3 regions of the Janthinobacterium sp. JF4 genome follow, and region 2 is predicted to be linked to each of the others. Evidence: predicted binding sites of a transcription regulator. Region 2 holds the regulator's gene; each other region holds the start of a gene.
The links. The regulator sigma-54, encoded in region 2, starts transcription at its own class of promoters, with help from an activator protein. The targets are predictions, from matches to a motif close to TGGCANGNAANCTGCTTT.
Positions count from the first base shown of each region.

Region 1: AC54AF_RS03365 (EDSAP-1 family PEP-CTERM protein) is a predicted target of sigma-54. The motif match lies at 1,294-1,311, and genes of this name have one in related genera.
Region 3: AC54AF_RS22540 (urease accessory protein UreD) is a predicted target of sigma-54. The motif match lies at 945-962, and genes of this name have one in related genera.

Region 1 is NZ_JCAQAV010000002.1:339,314-341,578, reverse strand. Features, by position in the region: gene AC54AF_RS03370 (LytR C-terminal domain-containing protein) at 1-150, shown strand, start outside; gene AC54AF_RS03365 (EDSAP-1 family PEP-CTERM protein) at 218-1,207, opposite strand; gene AC54AF_RS03360 (hypothetical protein) at 1,418-1,792, opposite strand; gene AC54AF_RS03355 (hypothetical protein) at 1,954-2,265, shown strand.
Region 2 is NZ_JCAQAV010000002.1:98,706-100,970, reverse strand. Features, by position in the region: gene lptB (LPS export ABC transporter ATP-binding protein) at 1-266, shown strand, start outside; gene AC54AF_RS02255 (RNA polymerase factor sigma-54) at 271-1,749, shown strand; gene hpf (ribosome hibernation-promoting factor, HPF/YfiA family) at 1,819-2,181, shown strand.
Region 3 is NZ_JCAQAV010000041.1:11,400-13,664, reverse strand. Features, by position in the region: gene AC54AF_RS22545 (EAL domain-containing response regulator) at 1-862, shown strand, start outside; gene AC54AF_RS22540 (urease accessory protein UreD) at 1,016-1,858, shown strand; gene AC54AF_RS22535 (urease subunit gamma) at 1,884-2,186, shown strand; gene AC54AF_RS22530 (urease subunit beta) at 2,217-2,265, shown strand, end outside.

The sequences.
Region 1 (2,265 bases), 240 kb from region 2:
CAAACCCAGATACAGACCCAGGCCGCCGATTGCCCTGCCAGCGAGTTGCGCCTGGTATTGGGGCGCGACTTGAGCGATCCGGCCATGCTGCACCGCTATTATCTGCAGCAATTGCAGCTGGCGCGCCAGGCGCTGGCGCGGCTCGGTTAAAACATTTCTGCCTGCATGAAAAACACGCGGCGCCTTTGCGGGCGCCGCGTATTTTTCATACGGTTGATTATTTCGGCTGGCGGCGGCGCGTAAAAGCTAGGGCCGCCAGTCCCATGCCCAGCAGGAACAGGGTGCCTGGTTCCGGCACGGCCAGAGGATCGATGACGACGATGTCGGTGCGCGTGGACTTGGAAAAGTTCAAGGTATAGCTGCCGGCGGGCAGGGCGAAATTCGAGGTCAGGGAAAACATCGCAAAGCCATTCGTGAAGGCGCGTCCGGTGGCCGGGTCATTGGTGCCGGCCGTCATGTTCAGGCTGAACGGGTCGAGGCTGCCAACCGTATGGTTGCCATTGACGTCGCTGCCATTGTTGGCATCGCCATCGGGCGCGAACTGGAAGATCACGCCATCGGCATTCGCGTTCGACAGGCAGCCGGCGGGGCTGGCGCTGTTGCAGGAGATATTGAAGATATCCATGATCGACACGTTCGACTTGTCGCCCATGGTCGTTACGCTGGTGCGCAGGTCGCGCCGTCCCAAGAAGCTGAAGGTGATGAAACCGGCGCTCGACAGGGTCAGGTTGACGGAGCCGGTGAGGGTGTCGCCGGCCGTGGCCGTGGCGGCGCCGACCGTGTTGCGCTGTGCTTCCGCCACGGCTTGCACGGTGGCGCCGCCATTGATCATGTTGCCGAAGGCATGCGCATCGCCGCGGGCAAACTCCAGGGTGGAACTGGGGCTGGGAGCGTAGTGATTTTGCGGCAAGCCGCTGCAGCCGCCGCCCGAACATACTTGCAATACGTCCGCGTTGGCGGCCGGGCCCGTATTGACGGCGCGCGGATTGACGGCGACGCCGCCTTCGAAAAACGCGCTATCGCTGGCATTGCGGTTGGCGCCGGCCAGCGACAAGCTACCGGCACTGGTGCTGATGCGGAAATTGTTCAACTCGTTGACGGCCAGGCCGTACGCGCCGGCCTGCGCCTGGCCGCTGGCCAGCAGGCTGGCCGCCGCCAGTGCGCCCAGCCAGCCCAGGGTCTTGCTTCGTGTGTGATCGACGTTCATCGCAGCCTCTTATCGTGGTCAGTCTCGGAAAAACCGGGGACAAAGAATCCAGAGTGACTTGCCTGGATTCATCTTGTAGACAGGGATAAGCAGTTTGCATGCCACACAAAAAAAACAAATTGAATCAACGACTTGTGCAAAGCGGACTGGGCTGGATAGGGCGAAGTGTAAGAAAGGCCGACGCTGCTTGGCGGGTGGCGCCCGACAGCCTCAGGTGCCGCGGTGATAGCCCAGGTGGCCACCCGAATTGCGCGCGCAGCCGCAACCGATGCGCGCCACTTCCTCGCCTTCCGTCAATTTCCAGTTGGTAATCGTCGTGTGCTGCCAGTCGATGTCGCTTTTCTTGACAGGTTTTACCGTCAGGGTGCGTGCTTCCGCATCCGTGTATTCCATCAGCTCCTCGTCGTCGGCGATGTCGAAATGGCGGTGGATCAGGGAAATGCCGAAGCGGTCGAGTGCGCCATAGCGTTGCAGCACGTCGCGCAGTGCGTGAAAGCAGGCCAGATCCTCGGGCAGCAGCGGATCGACGGCGGAAATATCGGCGACGGGTTGCCATTGCATGGCATGGATGTTCAGGCTGTGCATGATAGGCTCCTGTGCCCCGTGATGAGTGGCCCAGGCTGCCAGAGGGGCGCCGGCACGCCTGGCGAAATACCCATCGTGGCCGCAAAACCGCTGCGGCGCTTGCGCCAGATCAAAGGTGCGGCACATCGCATCTCGTCCGACATTGCCCGGTAAAATAGGCCATGGCAAACAAAACCCCCACCTTCCCCGGCGCGCGCACGGGCCGCGGCCAGGTCCTGGCCGTGCTGCTGTCGAACCGCGACCAGTCCGGCGCCGAACCGCTGCAAGGCCGCGTCTCGCTGGCCGCCATCGTCAAGGCATTGAAACGCAAATACCACTGGCCGATCGAGACGCACAGCTTTCCCGCCAACACGCAGGATGGCCGGGCCAGCTGGGCGACCGTCTACAGCTTGCCGGAAAAGGTCATTCAGAGCGCGCTGGAGGCCGGCGGCCGGGAGTGGCTGGAGAGCCGGGCAGTAGCAGGGCGGCGCTGA
Region 2 (2,265 bases):
CCGATCCCCGTTTCGTGCTGCTCGACGAACCGTTCGCCGGTGTCGACCCGATCGCCGTGATCGAAATCCAGCGCATCGTGCGCTTCTTGAAGGAGCGCAATATCGGCGTGCTGATCACCGATCATAATGTGCGCGAGACGCTGGGTATTTGCGACCGTGCCTACATCATCAACCAGGGCTCGGTGCTGGCGTCGGGACGCCCCGACGACATCATCGCGAACGAGTCGGTACGCCGGGTCTATCTGGGCGAACACTTCCGTATGTAAGCCAATGAAACAATCATTGCAGCTGCGCACTTCGCAGCACCTGGCACTGACGCCGCAGTTGCAGCAATCGATACGCCTGTTGCAATTGTCTACCCTGGAATTGCACCAGGAACTAGAGCAATTGCTGACGGACAATCCCTTGCTCGAACGCCTGGACGATCCGCTCGACCGTTCGCTGCGCCTGCTGTCCGACGGCGCCTTGAGTTCCACGGCCGCGCCGGCCGAAGCGCCGCCCCAGCCGCCAAGCCAGGAGGCGCCTGCGGCGCCGGCCGAAGCGGAAACCTTTGACGGCGAGGCGGGCGAGGGCCCGGCCGCCGCGGACGGCGGCGACAGCGACTGGAGCGAGGCGAGCCGGGGCAAGGCGCCCGACGACGAAGATTCGCGCCCGCAATTGGAGGCCCATCACTGCACCCTGCGCGAACACCTGATGGAGCAGATGCGCGTGACGGTGCTCGAATTGCGCGACCGCGCGCTGGTCGAGCTGATCATCGACGCGCTCGACGACAATGGCTACCTGGAAGAGTCGCTCGACGACATCCTGGCGCGCCTGCCGGAAGAGCTGGAAATCGACGCCGACGAGATGCGCACGGCTTTGTCTCTCTTGCAAAGTTTCGATCCCCCGGGCGTGGGCGCGCGCAATGCGTCCGAATGTCTGGCGCTGCAAATCAAGCGCTTGCCGCACATCGCCATGGTGACGCGCCGCATGGCCCTCGTCATCGTGGAAAAGCACCTGGCCTGGTTTGCCCAGCGCGACTTCAACAAGCTGAAAAAAGCCCTCGACTGCGACGATGAAGACTTGCGCGAAGCGCAGACGGTGATTCGCCAATGCAACCCGCATCCGGGCGCCGTGTTCGCCTCGGACGTGTCCGATTACGTGGTGCCCGACGTCGTCGTCAAGCGCGCGCGCAACGGCTGGCAAGTCACCCTGAACAACGACGTCATGCCGCGCCTGCGCGTCAACGCCATGTACGCCAACTTGCTCAAGCAGGGCAAGGGCGAGGGCGCGATGGGCGCACAGTTGCAGGAAGCCAAGTGGCTGATCAAGAATATGCGCCAGCGCTTCGACACGATCCTGCGCGTGGCGCAGGCGATAGTAGAAAGACAAAAGAACTTTTTCTCGCATGGGGCCGTTGCCATGCGCCCCCTTGTGCTCCGTGAAATAGCTGATACACTGGGTTTACACGAGAGTACTATCTCGCGGGTAACAACTCAAAAGTACATGCTGACCCCGCACGGCATGTTCGAGTTGAAATATTTCTTTGGTAGCCACGTCGCCACCGAAGCGGGGGGCGAAGCGTCATCGACGGCGATACGGGCATTGATCGTGCAACTGACAGGAGCAGAAGACCCTAAAAATCCTTTATCCGACAGTAAGATTGCGGACATGCTGGGGGAACAAGGCATGGTGATTGCGCGACGTACTGTTGCCAAATACCGGGAAGCATTGAAAATTCCGCCAGTGAGCCTGCGTAAGTGTTTGTAAGTTTTTTTCGGTTCCTCTGCGGGCCGGATAGGATGGACCGCACGAACCCGATCATCTTTAGGAGTGTGTATGAATCTCACCATCAGCGGACATCATCTCGAAGTGACACCAGCCATCCGTGAATACGTACAAACGAAGCTGGAGCGCGTGAAACGTCATTTCGATCAAGTCATCGATATTGCCGTGATTCTGACCGTGGATAACCTCAAAGAGAAAGAAAAACGTCAAAAGGCCGAAGTCAACCTGCGCCTGAGTGGCAAAACTGTCTATGTGGAAAGCTTGGCGCACGACCTGTATGCCGCCATCGATACCCTGATCGACAAGCTCGATAGGCAAGTGATGAAGTACAAAACCAAAGTGCAAGGGCACGGTAAAGAGGCGATCAAGCATCTGCCAGACAACTCAGAGGAAGACGCCGTCGTCGCCGTCTAAGGCCACCCGCTTCCAGCAGTTGTGATCAACTAAGGGCGCACATTGCGCCCTTTTTTGCGCCTGGACCTGTTGAACGCAATCTTC
Region 3 (2,265 bases), on a different contig from region 2:
GGCTCTGGTACGGGCCAAGGAAATGGGGCGCGACCATTACGCCTTCTTCACGGAGCGCATGGGCAGCGACATCCGCGCCCGCCTGGCGATGCAGCAGCAACTGCGCGGTGCCATCTGCCGCGATGAATTCGCAGTGCATTACCAGCCGCAGATGTGCTTGCGCACGGGGGCCTTGCTGGGCGCGGAAGCGTTGCTGCGCTGGGATAACCCGGTGCTGGGCAAGGTGCCGCCCGGCCTGTTCATCGCGCTGGCCGAGGAATACGGCTCGATCACGGCCATCGGCGAATGGGTGCTGGAAAGCGTCTGTGCGCAAATCCGCGTCTGGCACGATGCGGGCCTGGGCAGCATCAAGGTGGCCGTCAACCTGTCCGGCAAACAGTTCGCACAGGACCGCACGGTGCCTTTCGTCGAGGCGACCTTGCGCAAGTACGGCATCGCGCCCGCCTGCCTGGGGATCGAGATCACGGAAAGCACGGTGATGGGCGATCCGGACAAGGCGGTGGCGGCGCTGACGCGCCTGAAGGATATCGGCGTGGGCATTTCGCTCGACGACTTCGGCACCGGCTATTCCAGTCTGGGCTACCTGAAACGCTTTCCCATCGACGTGCTGAAGATCGACAAATCCTTCGTCGACGACGTCACCACCAGCAGCAGCGACGCAGCCATCGCCCGTTCCGTCATCTCGCTGGCGCACAACCTGGACATGCGCGTCATCGCCGAAGGCGTGGAAACGCGCGAGCAGGTGGCCTTCCTGACGGAACACGGCTGCGACGAAATGCAGGGCTATTATTTCAGCCGTCCCCTGGCGGCCGACCCATTCACGGCGCTGCTGCGCGAACGGCGCACGTTGCCCCTGGCGTGAGCGCCGCGCCGCAGCGGATGCACCATGCCGGTGCGTCCGCTGCGGCGCGGTGCACGATTCTCACTTTTCCATCCCCTGATGCTGGCATATATCCTGCTTAGGTAATCGCTATTTACGCGATTGCCCCGCATGCCAGACAGTACCCATCCAGTCATGTCTTTCGACACCAGCGCGCACGGCGCCTGGCAGGCGCACCTGCGCCTGGGCTTTGCGCTGCATGATGGCGTCAGCCGCCTCGTCGAGCGCACGCACAGCGGCCCTTTGCGCGTGCAAAAGCCCCTGTATCCGGAAGGCGATGGCGTCTGTCACGCCATCATCATCCATCCGCCAGGCGGCGTGGTGGGCGGCGACCAGCTGGCCGTCGACGCGACGGTGGGCGAGGGCGCGCACGCCTTGCTCACGTCGCCGGGCGCCGCCAAATGGTACCGCGCCAACGGCCACGTCTCGGGCCAGCACCTCATGCTGCGCGCGGGCCGGGGCGCGGCCATCGAGTGGCTGCCGCAGGAGAGCATTTTCTTCGACCAGGCTTGCGTGCGCCTGCGCCACGAGGTGGAACTGGCGGCGGACGCCAGCTATATCGGCTGCGACATCGTCTGTCTGGGGCGCAGCGCCTCGGGCGAAATGTTCAACACGGGCAGCATCCGCCAGCAGGTGCAGATCCGCCGCGGCGGCAAGCTGCTGTGGTGGGAGCAGGGCGTGCTGGCCGCCGGCGGCGCCCTGATGGCCAGCCCGCTGGGCTTGGGGGGGCACACGGTATGCGCCACCCTGATCGCCGTCGGCACACCCGTATCCGCCGCCGTGCTGGCCGCCGTGCGCGAGATCGCCGTGCCGGCCGGCGCCGCATTTGGCGCCACGCACATGAAAGCACTGGTAGTGGTGCGCCTGCTGTGCGGCGACAGCGAGGCGGCGCGCCGCATCATGCTGGCCGCCTGGCAGTTGCTGCGCCCCGCCATGCTGGGGCGCGACGCCGTCGTGCCCCGCATCTGGAACACTTAATCAGGAAAGAAGCGCAAGGAAAAACATGGACCTGACTCCCCGCGAAAAAGACAAGCTGCTCATCTTTACGGCCGCACTGCTGGCCGAACGGCGCCTGGCGCGCGGCTTGAAATTGAATTATCCCGAAGCGGTGGCCCTGATCAGCGCCGCCATCATGGAAGGCGCGCGCGATGGCAAGTCGGTGGCGCAGCTGATGTCGGACGGCACGAAGATACTCTCGCGCGCCGACGTCATGGACGGCATCGCCGAGATGATCCCCGATATCCAGGTGGAGGCGACCTTCCCCGACGGCAGCAAGCTGGTGACCGTGCACCACCCGATACCGTAATCAACCAAGCGACATTTACAGGAGCCGGTCATGACCCCAGGCGAATACACATTGGAAGAAGGCGAAATCAGCTTGAATG